4 regions of the Cobetia sp. PDI-23MA genome follow, and region 2 is predicted to be linked to each of the others. Evidence: predicted binding sites of a transcription regulator. Region 2 holds the regulator's gene; each other region holds the start of a gene.

Region 1 (3,418 bases), 230 kb from region 2:
CAGGCGGCTTCGCTCTCGCTGAGCGGCATCACGGACAGGCGTGCGCGGCGCACCAGGTGGCTGTCCGCCAGCTCGGGCCGGGCCTTCAGGCGCGCGATGGGCAGGGAGGTGCGCAGCGGGCGAAGGTAGCTCAGGCGCGGGGCGACCCAGCGCGGAGGCTTGCCGGCATCGATATCTGCCACCTGACGTGGGTCGAAGCCCTTGTGCTCGGGGTCACTGGCCGTCGGGTCGGGCAGGGCGAGTTCGCTGACGACGGCCAGGCCGACCACCGCAGGTATCTTGCAGCTGGAGTGCTGGATGAGCACGACATCACCGAGCTGCATCTCACGCAGGAAGTTACGCGCCTGATAGTTGCGCACGCCATCCCAGAGCGCCGGTGATTCGCGGCGCAGGTCATTCAGCGAGAAGGCATCGGGTTCGGTCTTGACCAGCCAGTGGCGCATGCAGGCACTTCCTTGGGGCTGACGCGATGAGTGTGAAAATGATGGGCGTTGAGAAAGGGGCAAGCGAGGTCCGGGCGCTGGCCTCAGCGATATCCTCGCACAGGAATGTCACGCATACGAAAAAGGCCTGATGCATGGCATCAGGCCTTTCGAATTCTTGGTAGCGGGGACCGGATTTGAACCGATGACCTTCGGGTTATGAGCCCGACGAGCTACCAGACTGCTCCACCCCGCAACACTGGGTACTGCCTTTGCTCCAACTCTGACGCATCAGAGGTTGGTAGCGGGAACCGGATTTGAACCGATGACCTTCGGGTTATGAGCCCGACGAGCTACCAGACTGCTCCATCCCGCAACATCACGTTGGTGTCTGACCGGGAATTACCTTGATAGGCAACGACTTGTCAGTGGTAGCGGGGACCGGATTTGAACCGATGACCTTCGGGTTATGAGCCCGACGAGCTACCAGACTGCTCCACCCCGCATCAACGTGGGGCGTAGTATAAGGATATACAGTGCTGCGTCAACCGTTATCCCGTAATTGACGCAAACATCTCGTGTCCGGTGAGTCGTCACCAACCCATCTACGCATCTCGAGCGATTATCGACATCTTGTGTGAGAGATCTGCTACATACATTCCCTCTGCATCCTGTCCATACTGAGGAGGACGCGTCTCGCACAGGCGGATGGCAGGCGTCACAGAGTGCACGATTGTCATCAGGCTGTTAGAGATACGGGTCATTGTTGTCGTTGCAGGCATTCTCGTTTTCTCAGGGCGGGGTGTCCGCAGATTCGCCAAGCTGTGCCCAAGCCAAGGACACAGGACGTTCCAGGATTAGGGAGACGCAATAAGATGACACAGACAGCACCCGTCGCATGGGTTACCGGTGGTACCGGTGGCATTGGTTCCGCTATCTGCCGCGAGCTGGCGAACCAGGGGTATCAGGTAATTGCGGGTTACAGGAACAAGGAAAAGGCAGAGGGGTGGCTGTCGGAACAGTGTGCTGCCGGGTTCGAGAACATCGCACTGTCCGGTATCGAGCTGGACAACTTCGAAGCCTGTCAGGCAGGCGTCAACGAAATCCGTGAGCGCTTCGGCCCGATCGCGGTACTGGTCAACTGCGCCGGTATCACGCGTGATACCTCCATGCGCAAGATGAGCTATGAGCAGTGGCGCGAAGTCATCAACTGCAACCTCGACAGCGTCTTCAACACCTGCCGTGCCGTCATCAATGACATGCTGGAGCACAAGTACGGCCGCATCGTGAACATCTCCTCCATCAATGGCCGCAAGGGGCAGTTCGGGCAGGTCAACTACTCGGCTGCCAAGGCGGGCATGCATGGCCTGACCATGGCCCTGGCGCAGGAAACCGCGACCAAGGGCATCACCGTCAACACCCTGTCGCCGGGCTATATCGCCACCGACATGATCATGAAGATCCCCGAAGAGATCCGTGAATCGATCCGCGAGACCATCCCGGTCAAGCGCTACGGCCAGCCGGATGAGATCGCACGCGCGGTCGCCTTCCTGGCCGACGAGAAATCCGGCTTCATCACCGGTGCCAACCTGGACATCAATGGCGGCCAGTTCATGGGCTGATGCTCTGCGCTGGAGTGAGCCAGTGCAGGGTTGGCACCCGGCCCCTCTGGCAAGAGAATGAAAAAGCCCCCGTCTCTCTCGAGGCGGGGGCTTTTCGTTGCCATGACTTCAGTCTTGCGAGCGCGTCGTCACCAGCTCAAGAGCACTGACTCAGTGATTGAACAGCGCATCGAAGCGCGGCAGTTCGGTCTGCCAGGCGTCCCAGTCCAGCGGACCGTTGGCGAGCAGCGCATCCAGCACCTCATCCAGCTCTTCTTCACGCTCCATGCGCTCACCCAGCTGCTGGTTGATGCGCGCGACCTGCACGGTCAGGCGGCGTGACTCATCTTCGCTGCCCAGCGGGGCCTCGAAAAGAATGGCCAGGTGGACACGCAGCTCGGCCAGGCGCTCGTTGGCGGCGCTGCAGTTGCTCGGCAGGGCCTGACGCATCTGGTTGCGCGCCGCATTGGCCTGACGGCTGTTGTCGTCGAAGGCCGAGGTGCTCGGCAGCGCGACATCCTGCACGTCGCCGTTGCGCGCGCTGGCATCCGCCACGGCGTGCTGTTCGAGCAGGTCACGCCATTGCTGCCATTCCTCGCGCAATTGCAGGGCGTGCAGTTCGTCCAGACGCTGCTCGCGACGCTTGAGAATGCCGGTCCAGCGACGACGCATGCCGTCACCCCGCTTGCCACGCGGCAGCGGGCCGAGGGTGTCGGCTTCCTTCAAGGCGTCATCGAGCAGGGCGGCGTCTTCCAGCGTCTCCGGCTCCCAGCTGTCGAGGCGCTCGATCAACGCCTGCCACTGATCCAGGCGTGCCTGCTCGCGGCTGTCGCGGTCTTCGCGGTCCTGATCGCGCGCGGCGAAGATGCGGTCGCACGCCGCGCGGAAGGCGGCCCATAGGCGTTGTTCTTCGCCCTTGGGCGCGCGGCCCATCTCGCGCCAGCGACTCTGCAGGGCCTTGGCCTGTTCGGCGCGGGCGCGTGCCGGCGAGTCCTCATTGGCCAGCGCCTCGACGGCGTCGACCAGTGCCTGCTTGGCGGCGGCGATCTGACCCGCGCGGCTGTCGATCAGCGCCTGCAGTGCCGTCAGCGCCTCACCGAAGCGGTGCGACAGCTGGCGACCGGGGCCTGCAGGTACCGGCGTGTGGCGACGCCATTCCTCACGGGCGCGATCGCGAATCTGGCGCAGGGAGTCGGGGTCGGCATCATCCATGGCGTGACCGTTGAGCGATTCAAGCTGCTCGCAGAGCGCTTGGCGCATGGCCAGATTGTGTTCACGCAGCTGCTTGCGCGATTCGCGGTAATCCCGCAGACGCAGCTTGATGGCGTCAGAGGCGGTGCGGAACGCCTGGCTGGCATCGCGGCTGGCGGCTGCATCACCTAGCTCGCGCCATTG
Region 2 (3,418 bases):
CCCCGAGCGCACGACCCTGCTGATCTTCATCGCCGGGGTCTACCTGATGCGCGCCGCCGGCTGCGTCATCAACGACTACGCCGATCGCCATTGGGACAAGCATGTCGAGCGCACGCGAGACCGGCCGCTGACTTCGGGTCGCATCTCGGAGCGCGAGGCGCTGACGCTGTTCGGGGGGCTGGTCGCGGCCGCCTTCGTGCTGGTGTGCTTCACCAACCTGACCACGGTGCTGCTGTCGATCGTCGCCGTGCTGCTGGCGGCCAGCTACCCGTTCATGAAGCGCTTCCATCATCTGCCTCAGGTAGTGCTGGGCGCCGCCTTCGGCTGGGCGATCCCGATGGCCTTCGCCGCGACGCTGGAGGAAGTGCCGACCTACGGCTGGTGGCTGTTCGCGGCCAACCTGATGTGGACGGTGGCCTACGACACCGCCTATGCGATGGTCGATCGCAACGACGACCTCAAGGTGGGCATCAAGTCCACCGCCGTGCTGTTCGGGCGGGCCGACAAGCTGATGATCGGCCTTCTGCAGCTGGGCATGCTGGCGGTATTGATCGGCATCGGCCTGCACCTGGCGCTGGGCATCTTCTACTGGCTGGGGCTGGCTGCCGCCGCCGTCACCTTCGTCTGGCAGCAACGTCTGATCCGTGAGCGTGAGCGTGCGCCCTGCTTCCAGGCGTTCCTCAACAATCATTGGACGGGGCTGCTGATCTTCGCCGGTATCGCCCTGGCGACCTGGCCGATGAGCTGACGCCTGCATAAACATTCGCATTATTTAATTTAAAGCGATCCCTGCCCTCTGTTGCTCCCCAGCCCACGGTTCATGCCTGCCTGCCGCGCCTCCAAGGCGGCTGGCAGGCTTGCGTGCAAGCTGCCATGCTGGCGGTTGTCATCTGGTTGTCATATAAGCGGGTTGTAATCGTCATCGACTTGTCATTCTGGCGCGTGCGCCGACTGCTGCATGGGATCTAGCGATGAGCTCCAAGACCGTACTGATTGTCGACGATGAATCCTCGATTCGCGAGATGATCGCCGTTGCCCTCGAAATGGCGGATTACCGCGTGCTGGAGGCAGACAATGCCCAGGACGCCCACGCCATCGTCGTCGATGAAAAGCCCGATCTGCTGTTGCTGGACTGGATGATGCCGGGCACCAGTGGCCTGGAGCTCGCGCGGCGTCTCAAGCGTGACGAGACCACCTCGGAGCTGCCGATCATCCTGTTGACCGCCAAGGGCGAGGAAGACAACAAGATTCAAGGCCTGGAAGCCGGCGCCGACGACTACATCACCAAGCCCTTCTCGCCGCGCGAGCTGGTCGCCCGTCTCAAGGCCGTACTGCGTCGCACCACTCCCAAGGGGGTCGAGGAGGCGGTGGAAGTCGAGGGCCTGATGCTCGACCCGGCCAGCCACCGCGTCACCGCCCACGGCAACTCGCTGGATGTCGGCCCGACCGAATATCGCCTGCTGCAGTTCTTCATGACGCATCAGGAGCGTGCCTACACGCGCAGCCAGCTGCTCGATCAGGTATGGGGCGGCAACGTCTATGTCGAGGAGCGCACCGTGGACGTGCACATCCGTCGCCTGCGCAAGGCGCTGGGCACAGGCCATCAGCATCTGATCCAGACCGTCCGCGGCACCGGTTACCGCTTCAGCGCTCAGGCCTGAGGGATTCATGCGCTATTGGACCAACGAGCTATGGCGCCTCGGCTACCTTGCCGGTGGCTTCGGCCTGATCGGTGGCCTGCTGGGCCATCTGGGCTGGGGCCTGGCACTGGGCCTTTCGCTGTATCTGTTCGTCCATCTCAAGCACTTGAAGAGCCTCTATACCTGGCTGATCACCAATCCCCATGAAGAGCCACCACCCGGCGATGGCGTGTGGGGAGACCTGCTCGATCGTCTCTACCGCTATCAGAAGGGCCAGCGCCAGACTCAGGAGCGACTGCGCAGCATCCTCAACCGTATCCAGGAATCCTCCGAGGCCATGCGCGACGGCCTGGTGATGCTGGACAACCACGGTGACATGGAATGGTGGAACAGCGCTGCCGAGCAGCTGGTCGGTCTCAAGGCCAGCCACGACCGCGGCCAGCACATCACCAACTATCTGCGTGACCCCGTCTTCATCGACTACTTCAATCGGCTGGCCTACCGCGAGCCGCTGACGCTGCAGTCGCCGCTGTCTGACAACCTGACGCTGCAGATTTCCATCACCCTGTTCGGTGACAACGAACGTCTGGTCATGCTGCGTGATGTCACCCGCCTCTATCGTCTTGAAGAGATGCGCCGCGACTTCGTGGCCAATGTCTCCCATGAGCTGCGCACGCCGCTGACGGTGCTGGCCGGCTATCTCGAGACCTACTCCGATTACGCCGATGACCTGCCACCGCGCTGGCAGCGTGGGCTGGGTCAGATGAAGAGCCAGACCGACCGCATGCAGCACCTGGTCGAGGACCTGCTGACCCTGTCACGCCTGGAAACCGACGAACTGTCCGACGACGGTCGCTGTATCGACATGAGCGCCCTGCTCGGCCATATCCGCGACGACGCCGAAGGCCTGTCCCAGGGACGTCACACCTTCTCCATCGAGGCCGATGCCAGCCTGTCTCTGCGCGGTGAGGAGCAGGAACTGCGCAGCGCGATCTCGAATCTGGTCTTCAATGCGGTGCGCTACACCCCCGAAGACTGCCATATCACCCTGCGCTGGAAGGCGGATGACCAGGGCCTGCTGGTCGAGGTGGAAGATGACGGGGACGGCATCGACCCGGTCCACCTGCCGCGCCTGACCGAGCGTTTCTACCGCATCGACAAGGGCCGCAGCACCGCCACGGGAGGCACCGGTCTGGGGCTTGCCATCGTCAAGCATGTGCTGATTCGCCATCAGGGCCATCTGGAGATCGACAGCCACCCCGGCGAGGGTGCGCGCTTCCGCTGTCACTTCCCCGACGAGCGCGCCTGTCAGGCGAGTGCTCCCCAGGCCAGCAGTGCGCTAGCCCAGTGATGGGCTGACTCCGTGATGAGCTGAGTCGGAGGCCAGCCCAACGCGGAACGCCCCGCAGCCACCTCGAAAGGAGGCGACTGCGGGGCGTTTCTTTTGCTCCGCCAGACGACGCTGCGGCTACCTCAACGACAAGCCAGTACAGCGATGAACCAGTAGAGCGATGAACCAGCTGCGACAGGCTGTCTCAACGACGCGGCGCCGGCAACTGACGGTAGTGGCTCTGCCACATCAGTACCGCCCCGGCGACAGCGCCCGGGATGAACAGCAGATTGGCCAACGGCACCAGCGTCATGACGAACACCGCGGCGCCGAAGGTCAGTGAGGGCCACCAGCGCGCCTTGAGGCGCTGCTTCATGTCACCGAAGCTGACCTGATGGTTGTCCATCGGGTAGTCGAGGTACTGGATTGACATGCTCCAGGCCGAGAA
Region 3 (3,418 bases), 1.7 Mb from region 2:
TACCTTCGGTCGGCAGTTCGATTATCGTCGCCTGTGGGCAGAACTCGAGCGTCTCGGCTCGATTCAGCATGCCTACGCCTACGCAATCGACCGTGGCGACCCCAAGCAACAGCAATTTCAGCAGCGTCTGCGCGAGATAGGCTTTGAGGTCAAACTCAAGCCCTTCATCCAGCGCGGCGACGGCTCGGCCAAGGGCGACTGGGATGTCGGCATCACCATCGACGTGATGGAAGCCGCCCCCGAAGTCGATGAGATCATCCTCGCCTCCGGCGATGGCGACTTCGCCCTGCTGCTGGATCATGTCGCCACCCGTCACGCCATCACCACACGCGTCTATGGCGTCGAAGCCCTCACCGCCCTCACCCTGATGAAAAGCGCCCATCACTTCCGCGAAGTCGATGAAAGCCTGCTGATGCGCTGATACCGATCGATCGCGTCTCAACCGCGCTCGAATCCTGTCTGTCGCACAAGAAACACCCGCACTGCCTCCACTAATCAAGAGGATGTGCGGGTGTTTTCGTCTGGGCTACCAGCGGCCTGCCAGACATTCAGGCTTTACCGCGAACTTGTCGACTAGCTCTGTGGTGCGGCACTCAGCGTCAATTCGATGGCATCGTGGCGCCAGTGTTCATCATCGCAGTCCACCGCGCGGCCATTCTGATCGAAGTTGATTCGGGTGATGCGCTGCGCGGGGCTGCCTTGCGCGGCGTTCAGCGCGGCGGCGGCCTCAGCGTCGAACACCGTGGAGGCCAGTTCGAAGCTGACGCGGCTGACACGAATGGCGTATTCGCGTCGATAGAGGTCGGTCAGGGAGTGGGCTCCGAGATCGAAATCGAGGATGCCCGGGAAGCAGTCACGTCGCAGGTGATGGCAGACATGCAGCACGCGCCGCCCGTCGATACGCCGCACGCGAGTGATGCGATAGACCACTGAGCCCTCCGCAATCCCCAGTCGCTGCGCGATCACCGCGTTGGCAGCGACCTCTCCTGCCGCCAGTACCTCGGTGCTGGCCACCCGCTGCTGTGACTCGACCATGTCGCGAAATGGCAGGCACGCCAGCAAGTCATAGCGCAGTCGTGGCGGCGAGACGAACCAGCCCCGCCGATTCTCGCGATAGATACGCCCCTCCGCCTCCAGCTGCAGCAGGGTGTCGCGCAGGGTGACCCGCGTCGTGGCAAAGCGTTCGATCATCTCACGTTCGGAGGGCAGGCGCTGTGAGGCGCGTAGCGGCGCTGCCTCAAGATGGTTCAGCAGCTTGCCCTTGAGCCCTGCCACGGGGACATCCGCGTCAGGAGTTGCTGATGAAGCAGCGTCACTCTGGGGCTCAAGCGAAGATGAAGGCATGCGAAGTTCCTGAAAGATAACGAAAGACAGCAATTTCTGGCGAGTCACTTGCATGACATCCAGGGCGTCCAGGATGGAAAGGGTCAGAGAGAAAAGATTCCTGTGGTCTAGTTCAGATGACTCGCAAAGCTCAGTGCGTATTTTCAAGACACGCTTGTCGAGACACGCATGAGGAGAATAGTGGCATTGGCGTGACAACTCGGTGACAGCGCAGCTCTGGCTGCCACGCCAGGCCAGTCATCACACGCTGGCTCATGCCTTGCACGCCATGCTTTGCACACTTATGGCTGTGGAAGATAGCGAGGACTGAAGCCCGCGGCAAGGCACGGAGAAGGTATGAAGGAGGCAGAGGCAGAGCCCTCACCCATGCCATGACAACGACATGTTGACGACACGCAACTGTCACAGGCGAGCGCTAGAGTCGATCGTGTCTTTCAGACTGAACTAGACCACACAGTTTCGGCTCTCTCGGCACTTGCCTGAGCACTTGGCAGAGCGCTGGTCTGATCAATGATCCGAGAACCGGCCTGAGCAATGACCTGAGCACCCGGACGTGCTCTCAGCGTGTCGACAGGGTGCCTGATGCCCGTCACGCCTTACCTTCAGCGCAGCGATTGTTCATCACCTACTGGGGAAATCTCCTTGAAATCGATTGCCACTACCTCACCCCGCTCCACCGGCCTGCTGGTTTCCACCTGCATGGCCGCCCTGTTGGGCAGTGCCTCCGTCAGTGCCGCCGACATGCCGGCTGACCTTCTCGAGGCTGCTCAGTCCGAAGGCCGTGTCGATAGCGTCGGCATGCCGGACAGCTGGGCCAACTGGAAGGACACCTGGGCAGACCTCGAGTCGAAGTATTCCATCGCACATAGCGATACCGACATGAGCTCCGCCGAGGAAGTCGCCAAGTTCAAGGCCGAGGGTGAGAACGCCACCGCCGATATCGGTGACGTGGGCTTCGCCTTCGGTCCGATCGCGGTGCAGCAAGGCGTGACCCAAGCCTACAAGACCACGACCTGGGATCAGATCCCGGAGTGGGCCAAAGACAAGGATGGCCACTGGGTACTGGGCTACACCGGCACCATTTCCTTCATGATCAACAAGACGCTGGTCAGCGAAGATGAGCGCCCGACCTCCTTCTCAGATCTCGCCGAGGGTGACTACAAGGTGTCCGTCGGCGCCGTGGGCAAGGCCTCCCAGGCCAACAACGCCATTCTGGCCGCTGCCTTCGCCAATGGCGGCAAGGAATCCGACCTGACACCGGGCCTGGAAGTCTTCGCGGAACTGGCGCGCCAGGGCCGTCTGTCACTGGCAGAGCCGAGCATCGCCAACTTGGAGAAAGGCGAAGTCGAAGTCGCCCTGCTGTGGGACTTCAATGCCCTGAACTATCGCGATCAGATCAACCGCGACACCTTCGAGGTCGTCATTCCGTCTGATGCCTCCGTCACCTCCGGCTACGCCACCATCATCAACAAGCATGCCGCGCACCCGAATGCCGCCAAGCTGGCCCGTGAGTACATCCTCTCCGATGCCGGTCAGCTGAATCTGGCCAAGGGCTATGCCCGTCCGATCCGCGCCGAGCACCTCACCCTGCCTGAGGATATCGCCGCCAAGCTGCTGCCCAACGAGCAGTACGCCAATGCTCGTCCGGTTCAGGACTTCGCGGGCTGGGAAGCCAGTGCCAAGCAGCTGCCGCGTCAGTGGCAGTCCCAGGTACTGATCCACCAGCAGTGATCCCCGGCCTCTGCTTCACGCGAGCAGAGCGCGCACCATCCTGACAGACGGCATCGCCTTTGCGGTGCCGTCTTGAGCTTCACGGAGTCACCATGTCTCAGCGTGTCATTCTTGTCGTGCTCGACGGCCTCAACCATGCCGTGGGTCATCATGCCATGGGCTATCTGAGTGCCCTGGTCGAGGCCGGCCGTGGCCAGTATCAATCACTGGACTGCGAGCTGCCGGCCATGTCGCGCCCGCTCTATGAATGCCTGCTGACCGGCGACCTGCCTGTCGACTCAGGTATCGTCAACAACGGTATCGTGCGCCGCTCACGCGGCATCAGCCTGTTCGACCTTGCCAG
Region 4 (3,418 bases), 220 kb from region 2:
CCGCTTGCTGGCGGTGACCTGCTCGACATCGACCATCACCAGGCCGTCGATGCAGTAACCGAAATCGGCGTCGACACTGAAATCGAGGAAGCGGGTACCACCGGGCTCGGTGACCTCGGCGTATTGCTTGTAGAGCGTCGGTACCGTCACGCCCATCGCATCCAGCTGGGCACGCAGGCGGCGGAAATCGCCATCGGCGTCCTGACCATCGAACAGCCGCTCCGCTTCATGGGCGGCGCTGCCCGGCACGCTCTGGGCGACCGGCGCCCGTGCACGCGCCAGCCCCTCATCATCCCCGTAATAATGACGGTAGTAGCTGACGATCAACGCCTTGGCGGCCTCCGGATAGCTGTTGGAGAGCGTGACCGGACCGAACAGCCAGCGAATCTCGGGATGACAGCGCAGATAGGCGCCCAGCCCCTGCCACAGGTAATCGAGGCTGCGCCGCCCCCAGTAACGCGGCTGCACGAAGCTGCGCCCCAGCTCCAGACCGTCCTGCATGCGCTCGAACATTTCCGGCGTGAAGCGGAACAGGGTCGGGCTGTAGAGCCCCTTCTCGCCATGTGCCGCCATGATCTTGCGTACCTCACCGATGCGATAGGCACCGGCGATCTCGAGGTCGGCGTCATCCCACAGCACCAGATGCCGGTAGTGGGCGTCATAGCGATCGATATCACGCCGCTCACCGGTGCCCTCGCCGACCCGCCGGAAGCTGATCTCGCGCAGACGACCGATCTCGCGCATCACGCTGGAGCCGGGGAAGGCATCGAACAGATAGATCTTCTTGCCGTCGCGGGTCTCGCCCAGCAATTCACAGGGCGTCAATTCCTCACGCAGCGCCTGGCGCTCCTCCGGATGGCCGATGGCCTTCTCGGTCACGAACAGGCCACGCTTGCCGCGCCCGATGCGATACAGATGCTTGCGTAGCAGACGCGTCTTGGCGTTGGTATTGAGAGCATCACTGTCGAGGCGCTCCAGCGGAATCAGCTCGCCGATACGCAGCTTGAGCTGCCGCTCGCGCTGGCGAAACATCTCGTGGGCCAGCAGGGGCGTGCCGAAGCTGCGATTGATCGACGACAGCGCATAGAAGAGCGTCGAGTTGCGACCGCTGACGTGGATAGGCAGCACCGGCGCATTGGTCTTGCGCGCGAAATGCAGGAAACCCGACAGCCACTTGCCGTCGCGCGGCCCGGTCGGGCCTGCACGCGAGACCTCGCCGGCCGGAAAGATGATCACGGCCTCTTCATTCATCAGCGCATCGCAGATCTGACCACTGCTCTTGCGATAGCCACGTCGACTGAGGTTGTCCAGTGGCAGCAGCAAGGGTGCCAGCGGCTCGACCTTCATCAGGATGTCATTGGCGACGATCTTGACGTCGCGGCGCACTTCGCCGACCAGCTTGAGCAGTGCGAGGCCATCCAGTGATCCCAGCGGATGGTTGGCAACGATGACGACACGCCCGTAGGCCGGAATGTTCTCGCGCTCCCGCGAGGAGACCGAGTAGCCGAAGGAGAAGTGATCGAGCACGCGGTCAATGAAATCAAAACCGCGCTGGTCCGAGTTCTCGCCGAGGAAGGCATTGATCTCCCCCTCATGCACCAGGCGCCGCAGCATGGCCAGAGCTGGCCGTCGGATCAGCGGGTGACGTTTGGCAAAGGCAGGATACTTGGCAGCGATGACGCGGGCAGTATCGATCATGCTCTCTCCTTGGCCGCACAGAGTGCGGGACGCGATGTCTGGATCATGGGGCTTGATATCACGTCAGGTTCGCGCCACTTCATGACAGATGCGTCACAGTCCCCGTACAGTGAGATGACAGCCGCCCACGTGGGCCGCGGCCGATGCGCCTCGGCACAGAGATCATCCGCGTACGAACAGGCAGCGCGACTGCCACGCCAAGGAGAGAGCGAATGTTTGCGATAGCCGTCGAGAATGAGTCACTGGTCTGGCAGGAAACCGAGGCCCCGCACGGGATCGCCTCGGATGAGGTGCGTATCGAAGTAGCCTGGGCCGGCGTCAATCGCGCCGATCTGATGCAGCGTGCCGGCCAATATCCGCCTCCCGAAGGCGCCAGTCAGATTCTGGGGCTGGAAGTCAGCGGCACCATTCGTGAGGTCGGCCGCCACGTCGAGCGCTTCAAGGTCGGCGATCCGGTCTGTGCGCTGCTGTCCGGTGGCGGCTATGCCGAGGAGGTGGTCGTCAATGCCCTGCAGGTGTTGCCGGTGCCGGAGGGCTATAGCCTGAGAGACGCCGCCGCCCTGCCGGAGATGTTCGCCACCGCCTGGCTGAACCTGTTCATCGAGGGCAATCTCAAGCACAAGGAGCGCGTACTGCTGCACGCCGGTGCCAGCGGTATCGGTACTACCGCCATCCAGCTGTGCGGGCTGTTCGGGCATCCGTGCTTCGTGACCGTCGGCAGCCAGGAGAAGCTGGAGACCTGCCTGCGCCTCGGCGCGGATGCCGGCTGGAACCGCCACGATGGCAGCTTCGTCGAGGCCGTGAACGACTGGGGCGGTGCCGACATGATTCTCGACCCGGTAGGCGGCGGTTATCTGGCCGACAATCAGCAGGTGCTGAAACAGGACGGCCGCATGGTATTGATCGGCCTGATGGGCGGGCGCATGGATGAGCTGGATCTGGGCCGCATGCTGATGAAGCGTCAGCGCCTGATCGGCTCGACCCTGCGTTCGCGCTCCCCCGATGGCAAGGGCATGGTGCTGGATGCGCTCTACGTGCATGTGTGGCCACGCCTGGCGCGAGGTGAGCTGCGCCCGCATATCGACAAGAGCTGGCCGATCCAGGAAGCCGATGCCGCGCATGCCTATGTGCAGGACAACGCCAGCACCGGCAAGGTGCTGCTGGCGGTGACAGGCGCCTGAGCCTCATCATGGCGCTGATGACATCCGCAGCATGAAAAAACGGCAGTATAAAAAAGCGGCAACCCGTTGGGCTGCCGCTTTTTTGACTTCGCTGGGCGCTATCTCGTGCACACTGCCTCACCTGACAGCCCCGCCTGACAGCAGTGTCGCTCATGCCGCCAGGCGTAGACCCCGAGGCGCCTCGCGCAGGCTTATTCGCTGCGTCCGATCGACTGGGCCTTCTGCCAGGTAAGTTGCAGCAGGCGGGCGTCGTCTCCGGCGCGATGGCGCTGGATGCCACCCTCGGCGATCACCGCTTCCTTGAGCTCCGCCCAGCAATTCAGCTGCTCCTCATCAAGCAGCCGTCTGAGCGCCTCGAGACGAAAGCGCGGCAGCATGCCGGCATGATAGAACAGCAGCGAGAGCCAGGTATTGTCGTAGCCCCAGCTGTCGCTATAGGCGATTCCCGCCTCACCCAGCTCATCATTGACCCACTGCGCCACCTCACGCACTGGCCGCCCTTCGCGTGCCAGCCGTGCCCGTGAGATGCCGTGCAACAG

The links. Region 2 encodes PhoB, which activates phosphate uptake and scavenging genes when phosphate is short. Its sites were predicted from a motif close to TGTCATANNNNTGTCANA; they were not measured.
Region 1: phbB (acetoacetyl-CoA reductase) is a predicted target of PhoB. The motif match lies at 1,157-1,174, and genes of this name have one in related genera.
Region 3: AC5WNJ_RS09415 (UTRA domain-containing protein) is a predicted target of PhoB. The motif match lies at 1,535-1,552, and genes of this name have one in related genera.
Region 4: olsF (bifunctional ornithine lipid synthase OlsF) is a predicted target of PhoB. The motif match lies at 1,779-1,796, and genes of this name have one in related genera.

What each region holds. Positions count from the first base shown of each region.
Region 1 covers NZ_CM183352.1:3,696,656-3,700,073, reverse strand. The annotation lists gene AC5WNJ_RS15680 (EVE domain-containing protein) at 1-443, opposite strand, end outside; tRNA gene AC5WNJ_RS15675 (tRNA-Met) at 602-678, opposite strand; tRNA gene AC5WNJ_RS15670 (tRNA-Met) at 722-798, opposite strand; tRNA gene AC5WNJ_RS15665 (tRNA-Met) at 852-928, opposite strand; gene phbB (acetoacetyl-CoA reductase) at 1,298-2,044, shown strand; gene AC5WNJ_RS15655 (DUF349 domain-containing protein) at 2,195-3,418, opposite strand, start outside.
Region 2 covers NZ_CM183352.1:3,928,351-3,931,768, forward strand. The annotation lists gene ubiA (4-hydroxybenzoate octaprenyltransferase) at 1-748, shown strand, start outside; gene phoB (phosphate regulon transcriptional regulator PhoB) at 972-1,661, shown strand; gene phoR (phosphate regulon sensor histidine kinase PhoR) at 1,669-2,991, shown strand; gene cysZ (sulfate transporter CysZ) at 3,176-3,418, opposite strand, start outside.
Region 3 covers NZ_CM183352.1:2,213,572-2,216,989, forward strand. The annotation lists gene AC5WNJ_RS09410 (LabA-like NYN domain-containing protein) at 1-421, shown strand, start outside; gene AC5WNJ_RS09415 (UTRA domain-containing protein) at 574-1,344, opposite strand; gene AC5WNJ_RS09420 (ABC transporter substrate-binding protein) at 1,987-3,075, shown strand; gene AC5WNJ_RS09425 (alkaline phosphatase family protein) at 3,168-3,418, shown strand, end outside.
Region 4 covers NZ_CM183352.1:3,712,600-3,716,017, forward strand. The annotation lists gene olsF (bifunctional ornithine lipid synthase OlsF) at 1-1,698, opposite strand, end outside; gene AC5WNJ_RS15755 (NAD(P)H-quinone oxidoreductase) at 1,911-2,879, shown strand; gene AC5WNJ_RS15760 (3'-5' exonuclease) at 3,071-3,418, opposite strand, start outside.